One region of the Ureibacillus sp. GCM10028918 genome, then DNA from elsewhere that is predicted to be linked to it. Evidence: riboswitches for the same ligand, from Rfam matches in the RefSeq annotation. Region 1 holds a riboswitch; each other region holds the start of a gene.
What was found. Region 1 has a riboswitch for S-adenosylmethionine ahead of metK (methionine adenosyltransferase). Riboswitches for the same ligand answer to the same signal wherever they lie in the genome.

Region 1 (4,908 bases):
AACCGACAAACTGTGAGGGCTTTGTGTGAATGGATGAAGATGAAATGAAAAAAGCGGACGTCCTTTAGAGACAGTCCGCTTTTTTTATTAATATGTTTTTAGCCCGAGATTAAGCTAATGGGCCACCTTTTTTCAGTATTTCTTCAGAAACATTAGAGAACTTTGTGAAGTTTTCTTTGAATAAGTTAGCTAAGAAGTTTGCCTTTTGATCATAAGCTTCTTTGTCAGCCCAAGCAGCACGAGGGTCTAATACCTCACTTGGCACTCCTTCAACTGCAGTTGGGATGTGTAAGCCAAAGATTGCATCTTGTTTAGTTTCTACATCGTTTAGCTTACCATCAATTGCAGCACGAACCATTGTACGTGTATAAGAAAGCTTCATACGTGTACCGACTCCGTATTCTCCACCAGTCCAACCAGTGTTTACCAAGAATACTTGTGAGCCGTGTTCATCAATTTTTTCACCTAACATTTCAGCGTAACGAGTAGCTGGAAGAGGTAAGAAAGGTGAACCGAAGCATGTAGAGAATACTGGCTCAGGAGATGTAACGCCACGTTCTGTACCTGCTAATTTTGAAGTAAAACCACTCAGGAAGTGGTACATCGCTTGTTCTTTTGTTAACTTACTGATTGGAGGCAGCACACCAAAAGCATCAGCAGTTAAAAATACAATTGTTTTTGGATGTCCTGCAACAGATGGCATGACGATATTATCGATAAAGTGAATTGGATATGCAGCACGCGTATTTTCAGTTAGAGAACCATCATCGTAGTTAGGAATGCGAGATTCCGGGTCAACAACAACGTTTTCTAATACAGTCCCAAAACGAATTGCATTATATATTTCTGGTTCTTTTTCGGCAGAAAGGTTAATTGTTTTTGCGTAGCATCCACCTTCAATGTTGAATACACCGTTATCTGACCAACCATGCTCGTCATCACCAATTAATTTACGGTTGCTATCTGCCGATAAAGTAGTTTTACCAGTGCCAGATAGACCGAAGAATAAAGCAACATCTCCTTCTTCACCTACGTTAGCCGAGCAATGCATAGAGAAAATGTCGTTTTCTGGTAAAAGGTAGTTCATTATACCGAAGATCGATTTTTTCATTTCTCCAGCATATTCAGTACCACCGATTAGAATAATTTTCTTTTCTAGTGAAACGATGATAAATGTTTCAGAAGCTGTGCCATCAACTGCTGGATCAGCTTTAAAGTTCGGAGCTGATACAATAGTAAATTCTGCATTATGAGCAGCTAGTTCTTCGTTAGTTGGACGGATGAATAATTGATGACAGAATAGATTGTGCCATGCGTATTCGTTAATAACTTGAATTTGCAGCTGAGATTCTTTGTCTGCACCAGCATATCCTTTGAATACATATAGCTCTTCTTTTTCTTTTAAATAGTTGACCACTTTTATATATAGATTATCAAACACTTCAGCAGAAATCGGACGGTTAACATTACCCCAGTCGATTTTGTCTTTTGTGCTTTCTTCTTCTACGATATATTTATCTTTAGGAGAACGACCAGTATATTTGCCTGTTTCAGCACGTAATGCACCTTCAGCAGTTAATGTAGCTTCTCCACGTTCTGTAGCTTTTTCCACTAATTGTGGTACGGATAATTGAACTTTAATATTTTCGCCGTTTAATAATTCCTTCAGCTCATTTGCAATTTCTACTGAATTCATCGATTAAATACCATCCTTTTTATAGAATTCCCTAAGTGCCGGGAGGTTTGATTATTTTCAAAAATAGTATAACACATTGAATTAATTAGTCTATACTAGTCCGGAAAATTATTTTTAAATCTTTAAACTTTTAATAGAATTAGTCAAAAACGATTGACAAGTGACCCTACATTACGTAAGATGTACTATTGAACGGATACTCTTATCCCGAGTTGGTGGAGGGTCAAGGCCCTATGAAACCCGGCAACCTGCGTTATTTATTTAACGCGATGGTGCCAACCTGATGCAAGGGAATACCCTTGAACGATAAGAGTGAAAGGTAATGTTATGAATCCACAATTCCTTTTACTCATGTCTTAACTAGAGTAAAAGGAATTTTTTTTTTCTAATTGGAACACAATGATGAGGATAGCATTTTTTTCTATTTTTATCTGTGCCTTTCTAAATCCATGTATTTGTATAGACCGTATATACACATTTTAGATTGTAGTTTTATTATGTCCAGTATGCAGATTTTAAAGAAATAAGATTATTGATTACTGTGACAAATGTTAAGCTGAAATTTTGTTCGCTTACTGTTTTATACGAGAGTAATAATAAAACATTAATTCACATTTACCTAACTTATATTCTAAAGTAGGAAAGAATGAACAAGTTAAATGGTAACGGCTGAAATACCGATCGAGTAGAGCGGGTTAAACATGGATAATGAGTACCGTATCAACAACGAGAATTTATCTCGCTATAAACTTAGGAGGAAACGAAATGACAAACCGTAGACTGTTTACATCAGAAAGTGTAACAGAAGGACACCCAGATAAAATTTGTGACCAAATCTCAGATGCAATTTTGGATGCGATTTTAAAAGAAGACCCAAATGCTCGTGTAGCTTGTGAAACAACCGTGACAACTGGTTTAGTGCTGGTTGCAGGTGAAATCACAACTTCAACATATGTAGATATTAAAGGAATTGTTCGGGATACTGTAGCAGAGATTGGCTATACTCGCGGAAAATATGGTTTTGACGCAGAAAACCTAGCTGTGTTAGTAGCAATTGGCGAGCAATCACCAGATATTGCACAAGGAGTTGACCAAGCTTTAGAAGCTCGTGAAGGATTCATGACTGACGAGGATATTGAAGCGATTGGAGCAGGGGACCAAGGATTAATGTTCGGGTTTGCATGTAATGAGACACCAGAACTTATGCCACTTCCAATCAGTCTTGCACACAGACTAGCTCGACGCCTAACAGAAGTGCGAAAATCTCAAGAACTTTCTTACTTGCGTCCTGATGGTAAAACTCAAGTAACTATCGAGTATGATGAAAATAACAAGCCGGTACGTGTAGATACGATTGTTATTTCTACTCAACACGATGAAGAAGTTACGTTAGAACAAATCCATGAAGATATCAAAGAAAAAGTCATTAATGTAGTGGTGCCTGCTGACTTAATTGATGCGAACACAAAATACTTTATTAACCCAACTGGCCGTTTTGTAATCGGTGGTCCAAAAGGCGATGCAGGTCTGACAGGTCGTAAAATTATTGTAGATACTTATGGTGGGTATGCTCGCCATGGTGGTGGTGCATTCTCTGGTAAGGATGCGACAAAAGTTGACCGCTCAGCAGCATATGCTGCAAGATACGTTGCAAAAAATATTGTAGCTGCGGGTCTGGCCGAACGTGCTGAAGTACAATTAGCTTATGCAATCGGTGTTGCCCGACCTGTATCAATTGCCATTGATACATTTGGAACTGGAATCGTGAAAGAAGAACAATTAGTAGAATGGGTAAGTGAATTATTCGATTTACGTCCTGCTGGCATTATTAAAATGCTTGACCTTCGTAGACCAATCTACAAACAAACAGCTGCTTATGGACACTTTGGTCGTACTGACTTAGACGTGCCATGGGAAAATACAGATATCGCTGGGCAACTAAAAGAAAAAGCTGGAATTTAACTTTTCCACTTATTAAAACTGAAACCGAGTAGATAAAGTCGATATTCGACTTTTTCTACTCGGTTTTTTTGTTAATTCTAAAAAAAGTAGGTACCTAGACTGTTTGAAAACAATAGTGAGTAAGGAACCCGGCTAAAGCGTTGACCCGAATTAAACAATACATCCACGAGGAGACGAGCGAGACAAGCAACTTCAAGGATTGAACGTTCGTCAACAGTCTCAAACATGTGCAGAAAAACGAATGTTTTTCTGCACATGTTTTTTATTTTATTTTTAGGGAATTGAAAGATAGCTCTAAAAATTCCCTATAATGCGCAAACTGGATTTTAAGGTTTGTTTAAGGTTCGTCACTAATAATAAAGTTCATAGGCAAAACCTTTTGGATGAAATTTAAGCAGTTAAGCAGTACATAGACAGCTAGTTGTTTAATTGGTTGTGAAGATTAGTAGATAAATATTGAGAGGTTTTAATTATGAGTAAAAGAGAAAGGTTAAATGAAATAGGGATTGTACGAGGAATAGCAATCATAGGCGTACTATTTGTTCACTCAACTTCATTTATAACCGTAGAATTACCGCCAGAGAGTAGAAGTTATGTTTTTTATAATTTTTTAAATACATTCTTTAAATATGGAACGCCCACATTCATATTTTTAAGTAGCTTTGTGTTGTTTTATAATTATGCAAATCGCGAAATAACGAAGAAGATGTTATTAAATTTCTATAAAAAGAGATTTCTATATGTAGTAGTGCCATATCTTATTTTTTCTGTATTCTATTTTGCATTAACAGTACACCTTTATTACGATTATTCTTTAACGGAAGCATTGACCATTTTTACACAAAAAGTATTAACAGGGAAAGCTTATACACATTTATACTTTGTCTTCATAAGTATTCAGTTATATCTTATATTTCCTTTGGTTCTTTATATGGTACAAAAGTATAAATGGATTTCAAAATATTCGTTGTTAATTGGTCTAGTGATTCAATGGACGTTTGTCTTACTAAATCATTATTTCTTCCATATTACATTTAAAGGGAGTATTTCTCTTTCTTATATGTCCTATTATTTTTTGGGGATTTATCTAGGCGTGTATTTTGAACAGTTCAGAACATTCTTGCGTACAAACAAAAGGTATATATTGAGCGTACTCTGGCTAATATCTGGTTTTTTTTATGTCTACGCGATGTACCTTACAAGAAAAGGTTTGGCCTCATATGATTCAATGGTTTATGAATTATTATGGA
Region 2 (4,908 bases), on a different contig from region 1:
ATATTTATTTTCTTACGCTTTGAAATACTTCCAATAAATCATGGTGCTGTTGTTAAATGGGAGATTATCAGGACGCTTTATATAAAGTATACTTACGAATTTTACTAACTACTCTGTTAATGACAAGCAATTCTTTTGTTGTGAACTTGGGCACCCCATATGGGCGATGAACAAGCTGGAATTGACCATATTCTAAATGCCATTCTTTAGCTGGTATTAGTAGATGCTGATCTTCAAACTCTTTATATGCCTCGAAAACTTCTTTTACATAATAATTCTTTTCTATAAAATTTGTAGTTTCTTCTTCAAAGGCTGTATGTCCAAAGTTTTTGTACCAAAGATTATCTACTACAGCTAATAGGCGCTGAAGTGAGAACGAATTAATAAACGTACCTTTTTCATTTAGTTCATATATCAAATATGCCGCAAAATTTTGCGCGCTATAAATATTCCCCATTTAACAACACTCCTTTTACACCCGTTAAAACAACCCGACTATTAGATTGTAAGTGACTGATTTTAATTCCGATAATTTTGCTCTATATTAATTATTATACAAATCAGACACCTTTATGTCAATAAAACAAATAGACTTACTTGGTATTCAAGTCTAGATAGCCGAATGAATGGCACTTGATAGAATTGGTGAAAAGATCCCTTTTACGAATGAAGTGAAAAGTCTATTTCACCAATCCTTGTATTCTAATTAAACGTTTGCTTGCGAAACAGATTCAATTGCTTTTGTTAAAGCCTGTTTTAAATCTGCAATGATATCTTCTACAGCCTCTAGTCCAACTGATAAGCGAATGAGCTCTTCAGATACACCTGCCACTTTTAACTCTTCTGGAGATAGTTGTTGATGTGTTGTTGAAGCTGGATGAATAATTAGAGATCTGGCATCTCCTACATTGGCTACATGAGAGAATAGCTGCACATGATCAATCACTTTACTTCCCACTTCGCGGCCACCTTTAATGCCAAATGTAAGCATGGAGCCGAAACCATTTTTTAAGTATTTTTTCGCTAATGAATGCGATGGGAAGTTTTCTTTGCCTGGATAATTGACATATTCCACGAATGAGTGGTTATCAAGGTATTGTGCAACCTTCTGTGCATTTTCTCCGTGTTTTGTATAACGCAAATGAAGCGTTTCTAGACCTTGCAGGAAGTTAAATGCACTGTCTGCACTAAGGGTTGGACCGAAGTCGCGCAATAATTGAACACGCAATTTTGTTGCAAAGGCAGCACCCGCTGTATCAATCCCAAAACGAATGCCATGATATGACTCATCCGGTTCAGTGAAGCCTGGGAAGCGTCCACCTGTCCAGTCAAATTTACCGGCATCCACTACGATACCTCCAATTGTCGTACCATGACCACCAATCCATTTTGTTGCAGAATGTACAACAACATCTGCTCCAAATTCAATCGGGTTTGATCCGTATGGGGATGGGAAGGTATTATCGATGATTAACGGAAGTCCATGCGCATGAGCAATTTCCGCTACTCGTTCAATATCTAAAATGTTGAGACTTGGATTACCAACCGTTTCTGCAAAGATTGCTTTTGTTTTGTCCGTAATCGCCGCTTCAAAATTCTCTGGATTGCTTTCATCTACAAATACAGTTGTAATGCCGTAGCGTGGTAAAGTATTTGCAAGTAAGTTATACGTACCCCCATATAACGAACCTGCCGAGACAATTTCATCCCCGGTACCAGCTACATTCAAAATAGAAAAGGCTATTGCAGCCGCACCTGACGACAAGGCAACTGCAGCTGCCCCTCCTTCAAGCAATGCAACACGTTTTTCAAAGACATCAACAGTCGGGTTCATAATACGCGAGTAGATATTTCCGGGTTGTTCCAGGGCGAACAATTTCCGCGCGTGCTCCGTACTTTCAAAAGCATACGCCGTTGTTCTGTAAATGGGTACTGCGATTGCTCCTGTCACTGGATCAGGTGTTTGCCCACCATGAAGCAATTGTGTTTCCGGTCGTTGTTGTGACATGTTTCTTCCTCCTAAATTAGAATCGATGGCAGATCTTTTTTTGAGGAGGACCTTATGGAAAAACAAAAGCCCTCTTCTAAGAAGAGGGCTGCAAAGTTGCAATTTTTCCTCCCCTTATCTTTCAGATCTAATCAAAATCTGTAGGAATTAGCACCTTTGCGTAAATACGCCGGTTGCTGGGCATCGTAGGGCCTAGTCCCTCCGCCTCTCTGGATAAAGGTATTTGATTCATGTTCCATCGTTAGAACTTACTATAATTCATAGTAATCAACTGTGTCAACTACATTTTTAAAATATTTCGATAATATCTGAAACATCTTATATAATCATAGAGTATATTGTAAAAAGCACTTTTTTCGAAAGGAGTTTTCACTTTGCTTTCTGCCATTATTATTATACTTTTAGCAGGTTACCTAATCGGCTGCATTCACGGCTCTAATATTGCCAGATTATTATCGGGCGTTAACTTAAAGGAAGTTGGTCATGGCAATGCAGGAGCATCTAACGCCACCCTGTCCCTAGGTTGGAAATATGGTGCACTCGTTGCTTTGATTGACATTGGAAAAGGGGCAGTGGCTATTGTTTTGCTGCGTATATACTTAGTAAACTCTGGCTCTTTTACCGATGAACAAACATCTCTTTTACTATACCTTATTGGGGCAGCTGTCATCCTGGGCCATAACTTCCCGATCCATATGAAATTTCGTGGTGGAAAAGGGACTGCTTCCTTAATCGGCATTTTTATTGCACTTGATTGGAAATTCGGGTTACTTGCTGTACTTGCCTTTGTGGTTGCATCACTTTTAACGAATTATTTGCTGATTGGCGTTTTCCTTTTGTACATTTTATTCGTAGTAACTGCGCTTCTAGGCGAACCGACAATATGGCCCTTTATCATTACTCTGGCTTTATTTTTAATTGCCCTTTATCTTCACTTCGAAAATATCAACCGCATACGTTCAGGTACAGAACCGAAAGTTACATCGGCTTTTAAGAAGAAGGGCTGAGCTAGACCGGGGAAAACTTCTAGAAACCCTTCTTCTTTGAAAAAATAACAAAATATACTAATATAGCCTTATGGAGCACCTTGCTCTGTAAGGCTTTAATTATGCATTTTTTTAAGGGGAGGAAATGAAATGTCAGCAAAAGATTTATTACGCAGTCATACGTCTGTAAGAAAATATACAGGTGAAGCAATTCCAAAAGAAACAGTTGTGGATTTAATCCAAACGGCTCAAATGGCAGCGAGTTCTCACTTTGTACAAGCCTATAGTGTAATTTGGGTAACAGATGAAGAGAAAAAGCAAAAATTAGGAGAGCTTTCAAAGAATGAATTCCAATTTAAAACTGCAGGTGCCTCTTTTCTGTTCTGTGTCGACTTTAAACGTCTCCAAGTAGCGGGGCAAAAACAAGGGGTGAACATTGTTGCAGATAGTGCAGAAAATGTCTTAGTTGGTACTGCAGACGTTGGCATCTTTGCTCAAAACTTTGTCATTGCTGCAGAAGATGCTGGATACGGTATTTGCTATATTGGCGGGGCTCGCAACAATCCACAAGAAATTAGTGAGCTATTCAATTTACCTGAATATGTTTTCCCATTATTTGCGATGACAATTGGAACTCCGACCAAACGCAATGAAACAAAACCGCGTCTGCCGGTAGATGCTGTTCTGCACGAAAATGATTATGATGTGGAAAAATACGATACATTGCTTGATGAATACGATGCAACGATGGAAGAATACTATGTAAGCCGTAGCTCAAACCAAAAAATGGCCAACTGGACAAAACAAATGGCCGACTTCCTAGTTGAACAAAGAAGACCGCATATCAAAGAATTCCTGGCTTCCAAAGGCTTTAATTGGAAATAAGGAGATGATTAGTGATATCGAAGGCGAATGAAGAGCTTGCCTTGTTATCACTTTTTTATTTAACCCCCTTCTGAGGGAAGTAATTCTCGCCATTTGAAAGTCGCACAATAAATAAAAAGCCCAAACCAATTACTTGGTTTGGGCTTACTACTTATGGTGCTACAATACCTTCAATCCTCATTTCTTTTATTGGAAGGAATAACTCTTCCGTTGCATAATACGTGATGGCTACACGATCTCCTTCTTGTAGATAGATTGCTAGAGGTGCGTTTTGTGAGCTGACAACAAAGTTTTGACCTGTATTTAACAAGAACGAAACCACTGTGTAATCACCGATACGCTCCTTATAAACACGCACAACATCTCCGGAAATTGTCGCTTCTTCTGCATTTGATGTGCCATCAACCGTTCCGCCTCCACGATTTAATGCAGTCTTATATTGCTTCAATGCTCCGTTTGGTGTTGTACCATAAGCGGAAATCTCTGGATTGGCTGCAGAAACGATAAAGTAGTTTTGTAAAAATCCATTCGAATCCAGTACAGGTGCAAGCCAGCTTGCTTCTCCATAGAAGTTATAAAGGATTGGCATTTCGCCTTGCCACTCTTTTTCAATAAATTTCTTTTCAATAATATCTAATGCTCCTCGTGAATCCATATAGGATTCCTCAAGGTTGCCTGTATAGTAGGTTGATTCTCCTGTACGGGCATCTGTAAGCGAATACCCTAACATAGAATCCACACCTTCTTTAGGACTTGTAAAATCTGTGAAGTAATACATCTCTCCATTTTCATTGAAGATTGGACTTACATTCGCTTCCGTTCCCTCATCTGATGGCAGCCTCACATCTTTTTTACCAAACAGACTATTCCAAAATCCATGTACATACTTTCCAAAGTAGCTATTCTGAAGACTAACCGATTCTGGTGAAACCGCCCCATCGATAAATGCAGGTACTTCATCCAAAGTTAATACTTCAGACTCTCCTGTCGCTGCATCCACCATCACGATTCCTTTTACATCGAAACCAT
Region 3 (4,908 bases), on a different contig from region 1:
TCAAATTATTCGTTTACTGGTACTACTGCGCCGCCCCACTCATCAATGATGAATTGTTGGATTGCATCTGAATGCAATACTTCTACTAAGCGTATAATTGCTTCGTTATCTTTATCTTCAGCTTTCACTGCGATTACGTTTACATAAGGAGATTCAGAACCTTCAATCGCGATTGAATCTTCTATAGGGTTTATGCCAGCATCGATTGCGAAGTTAGAGTTAATAACTACCGCGTCTCCTTCGCCTTCTTCATAATACGTTACTAACATTTCTGGCGCCGAGCTATTGTCGATTACCAAATTTTTTGGATTTTCAACGATATCATCGACAGTTGCTAACGTTTTATCGATTCCATCTGCTAATGTGATTAACCCTTTATTTTCAAGAAGAGATAAAATACGGCCTTGGTCGGATACTGAGTTAGAAATAATAATTGTTGCGCCATCCGGAAGTTCTTCTAATGATTTATATTTTTGTGAATAAATTCCGATTGGTTCAATGTGAATTCCACCTGCATTTACGAAATCATAGCCTTTTTCAGCAATTTCCGTTTCAAGGTATGGAATGTGCTGGAAATAGTTTGCATCAAGTTCACCAGAGTCCAAGTCTTGGTTAGGCATTACATAGTCTTGGTAAGGTTCGATTTTCAACTCGATTCCTTCTTCAGCTAAAATAGGTTTTGCTTGTTCTAAGATTAAATCATGTAAACCGTTAGATGCCCCAACTGTTATAGTAGTAGATTCTTTTTGATCCGTTGTTGCTTCACCAGCAGAATCGTTTGTAGAAGTATTGGTTTCTTCTTCCTTAGCACTGCCACATGCTGCTAAAGCAAGAACGACTACTGATAATAATAAAAATGATAAAATTTTCTTCATGTTGTCTTTCTCCTTTTCTTTTCATTTCTTCTATATGTGAACGGCTAAACCGTCAGCACCAATTACTAAATAAAACTAAAATCCTGATTAACGTTTATCAGTCTTTGTTGTTATAAAGTCTCCAATAAATTGAAGAATAAACACAATCAATAAAATAACAATCGTCGCCGTTAATGTTACATCTTCACGGCTGCGCTGGAAGCCATCAATAAAAGCAAGGTTTCCTAATCCGCCTGCCCCGATAATACCAGCCATTGCCGTATATCCGACTAATGCAACCGCAGTTACTGTAATACCGGAAAGTAATGCTGGCAAAGACTCAGGAATCAACACTTTCCAAATAATCGTTGAAGTTTTCGCGCCCATTGATCGAGCTGCTTCTATAACGCCTTTATCAATTTCTCGTAAAGCGATTAATACCAAGCGAGCATAAAACGGTGCAGCACCAATAATCAAAGCCGGTAAAGCCGCTTCAACTCCTCGAATTGTTCCAAGCAAGAACTTCGTAAACGGAATTAAAAGAATAATTAATACGATAAATGGAATAGAACGGAATATATTAACGAGAGAGCCAGTTAGAAGATTCACTATTTTATTTGCCCAGATTTGGTGCGGACTTGTCAAAAACAGCAGTATTCCAATTGCTAGCCCCAGTACAAAGGTTACTCCTGTAGAAATAACCGTCATATATAGTGTCTCGTATGTAGCTTCCCACATTTTTACCCAATCAACATTCGGAAATAATTGATTAAACATGGTCAATCACCTCCGCTTGAATTTCTCGAGACTCTAAAATCTTGAATGCTTTTTCAACTTGATCTGGTTTGCCATCAATCTGAACAATCAATGTTCCGTAAGGACCACTTGTAGTTTGTGTAATATTCCCGTGAACAATATTCACTTCTACATCAAATTCCTTAATAATTTGGGAAATTACCGGTTGTTCCGTTTTATTCCCTATAAATGTCAGCTTCACAATTTTCCCTGTAGGGTAATTCACTAGAATTTGCTCAATCGATTCTTTCGATTCCTTTGTTCCTGAAACTTGCATTACGAAGTTCTTTGTTATTTCGGCTTTGGGATTTTGGAACACTTCAAGAACGTCGCCAGATTCAACAACTTGTCCAGCTTCCATTACTGCTACACGTTTGCAAATTTTACGGATAACATGCATTTCATGTGTAATAAGAACAATCGTTAGCCCTAAACGCTTATTGATGTCCAGCAACAGTTCCAAAATGGCATCCGTTGTTTCTGGATCAAGGGCACTTGTTGCTTCATCACAAAGCAAGACTTCCGGGTTATTGGCTAACGCTCTTGCAATCCCGACACGTTGCTTTTGACCGCCTGATAATTGAGATGGATAAGCACTTTCTCTCCCTGTTAACCCAACCAAGTCGATCAATTCTTTCACACGTTGTGCCCGTTCCGACTTTGAGACACCTGCAATCTCTAATGGGAAGGCAATGTTATCCGCAACTGTCCTTGACCATAGTAGATTGAAATGCTGGAAGATCATACTGATTTTTTGTCTTGCTTGACGAAGCTGTGTACCAGAAATCGAAGAAATCTGTTGGCCATTTACTTCTACGGTACCTGTAGAAGGTTTTTCCAGACCGTTTAATAAGCGAATCATCGTACTTTTTCCGGCACCGCTATAGCCAATAATTCCGAAGATTTCACCTTTATTAATAGATAAATTAACATCTTTGACAGCTGTTAATTCTCCATTCTTTGTTTTATATATTTTCGATATATCTTTAAGTTTAATCATATGTGACTCCTTACTTTACGTTCGATCTCAAACCGTAATTATGTATTCTTTTATATAAACTTGAAGGTATTTTAAGTTTACCCATTTAGCTAAGTGAAATTTAGGAGAAAATTTTTTACAAACAAAAAGCCCCTTCTACCAAGACAAGTAGAAGGGGACGTAAATGTATTGTTTACGTTAACCGTTCTCTTATCTTCCAAAGTATCCACTTCGCGTGACTTGGCACCTTTTCACATAAATGTGATGGTTGCCGGGTTTCATAGGGCACTTCCCTCCACCGCTCTTTATAAGAGTTACGATATTAAGTTTTAGATTATGGAAGTTACTTTACCACGTCAGTTCTACCCTCGTCAACTACTTTTTTAACTTTTCATATAGGAATGGTACAGATTGGAAAGCATACACTTTTTCGACATTTCCATGTTCGCTAATCAGCAAACATGGGACACTTTCAACTTGATAATCCATCGCTAGCGTTTCTAAGTAATTAATATTGGCTTTCCCTAGCGGCAGATCTGGTAAAAGATTTTCTATAACTTCCAACATTTTCGATGCAACTGCACAAGTCCCACACATAGGCGTATATAGATAAAGGGCAACAAAGGCATTTTGCTCCTGTTGTTGCACCCAATTTTCAGTTGTCCATTCTTTCATAATCATCATCCTACTTCATTGGTTTAGGTAATATAAACAGCTAATTTAACGTTTCAATTGATGAAGATAGATATTGCTTATGCACAGAAAATTTGGCCTCGTTTAACAAATTTGCCAACACTTTTTTAGGTGCATTTGCCACTTCGATATATGTTCGGGGTATGAAAAGATGAACAGCTTCAGAATAAATTCTTTTTGTTAGCTTTCTCAACTTTTCTCCTGAATTATCCGCATCAAATAACGTATAGAGTTTACATTCTTCAAATGGCTCTAGAAGATCTAATAATGCATCCTCACTAATCGTACCATTTGTACAAATAATTTTAACATCCTCTGCAAATATTGGTGCAATGTTTAACTTATCCGATCGACCTTCAACAATTATACACTTATCAACTATCATTTGCTTCACCCCACGATTTGTAGTAACACAGCTAAATAACGTCTTCAAATATGCATAAGGATAATGATTGAAAAGCACGGTTTTCGTTAGCGAAAATCGAAGTCTTTTCCCACTGATTTTAGGTAGAAAGTCTTTCCCATTATCAGTGAAATAAAAGTGTGGTTACTTATTATATTTAGATTGTAAAAAAAACGCCAGTGATTTTCTGGCGTTTTAATATATCATATTCAGATTATGCCTCAATTAATTCATCATATTGCTCAGGAGTTAATAAAGCTTCCACTTCTGAAAGATCAGTTGGTTCAATCACTACCATCCAAGCCTGTTCGTAAGGCGACTCGTTTACAAATTCTGGGCTATCTTCAAGTTCACTATTGATTTCAACAACTTTACCTGAAATTGGTGCGTATAGTTCTGAAACTGTTTTAACAGATTCAACACTACCGAATGGTTGGTTTAATTGAATATCGTCGCCAACTTGTGGAAGTTCAACGAAAACAATATCGCCAAGTTCAGATTGTGCAAAGTGTGTAATTCCAATACGTACTTTTCCATCTTCAACTTTTACCCATTCGTGTTCTTTAGAGTAACGTAAATCTTTCGGTGTGCTCACTAAAAACCCCTCCAAATATATGTAATTCATACATGCTAAGTTTGACATATTTTATAACCAAAAACAAGATAGAGCAGAGCTTTATTTCCAAGATTCAGTGAAGTCAGTTTCTTTGAATCCCAGTGTTACTTTTTCACCGTCTGTTACAATTGGTCTTTTAATCAACATACCATCTGAAGCAAGTAATTCTAATTGTTCCTCCTCAGACATTGAACTTAACTTGTCCTTTAAGCCCAGTTCTTTATATTTCATGCCAGAAGTATTAAAAAATTTCTTTAGAGGAAGTTCACTTTTTTCCCAAATTTCCTTTAACTCTTCTTTTGAGGGTGTCTGTTCCACAATATGAATCGCTTCATATTCTATCTCATTGTCTTTTAACCATTTTTCCGCCTTCTTGCAAGTGGTGCAACGTGGATACTGAATCAATTTAACCGCCATAACATACTCCTTCACTACTACTAAAATTTATTTAACTAAAGTATAGCAGAGAACTAAATCTGAGTGCCAGGCACATATTTAATTCTGAATAATAGGAATTGTTTATAATTTTGATTTTGTCTACACGTTTTTTAAGTTATTTCTTAATAAA

Region 2: another riboswitch for S-adenosylmethionine. It lies ahead of ACFQU5_RS09275 (O-acetylhomoserine aminocarboxypropyltransferase/cysteine synthase family protein); the one in region 1 lies ahead of metK (methionine adenosyltransferase).
Region 3: another riboswitch for S-adenosylmethionine. It lies ahead of ACFQU5_RS18530 (methionine ABC transporter ATP-binding protein); the one in region 1 lies ahead of metK (methionine adenosyltransferase).

What each region holds. Positions count from the first base shown of each region.
Region 1 is NZ_JBHTFK010000014.1:14,813-19,720, forward strand. It holds gene ACFQU5_RS12600 (alpha/beta hydrolase family protein) at 1-48, shown strand, start outside; gene pckA (phosphoenolpyruvate carboxykinase (ATP)) at 110-1,696, opposite strand; SAM riboswitch class I at 1,896-2,009, shown strand; gene metK (methionine adenosyltransferase) at 2,462-3,658, shown strand; gene ACFQU5_RS12615 (acyltransferase) at 4,131-4,908, shown strand, end outside.
Region 2 is NZ_JBHTFK010000007.1:23,589-28,496, reverse strand. It holds gene ACFQU5_RS09280 (hypothetical protein) at 68-457, opposite strand; gene ACFQU5_RS09275 (O-acetylhomoserine aminocarboxypropyltransferase/cysteine synthase family protein) at 707-2,008, opposite strand; SAM riboswitch class I at 2,120-2,228, opposite strand; gene ACFQU5_RS09270 (glycerol-3-phosphate acyltransferase) at 2,383-3,015, shown strand; gene nfsA (oxygen-insensitive NADPH nitroreductase) at 3,145-3,879, shown strand; gene ACFQU5_RS09260 (hypothetical protein) at 4,031-4,908, opposite strand, start outside.
Region 3 is NZ_JBHTFK010000039.1:78,572-83,479, forward strand. It holds gene ACFQU5_RS18520 (MetQ/NlpA family ABC transporter substrate-binding protein) at 6-875, opposite strand; gene ACFQU5_RS18525 (methionine ABC transporter permease) at 963-1,631, opposite strand; gene ACFQU5_RS18530 (methionine ABC transporter ATP-binding protein) at 1,624-2,649, opposite strand; SAM riboswitch class I at 2,836-2,942, opposite strand; gene ACFQU5_RS18535 (thioredoxin family protein) at 3,004-3,303, opposite strand; gene ACFQU5_RS18540 (toprim domain-containing protein) at 3,344-3,706, opposite strand; gene gcvH (glycine cleavage system protein GcvH) at 3,939-4,319, opposite strand; gene ACFQU5_RS18550 (arsenate reductase family protein) at 4,401-4,757, opposite strand.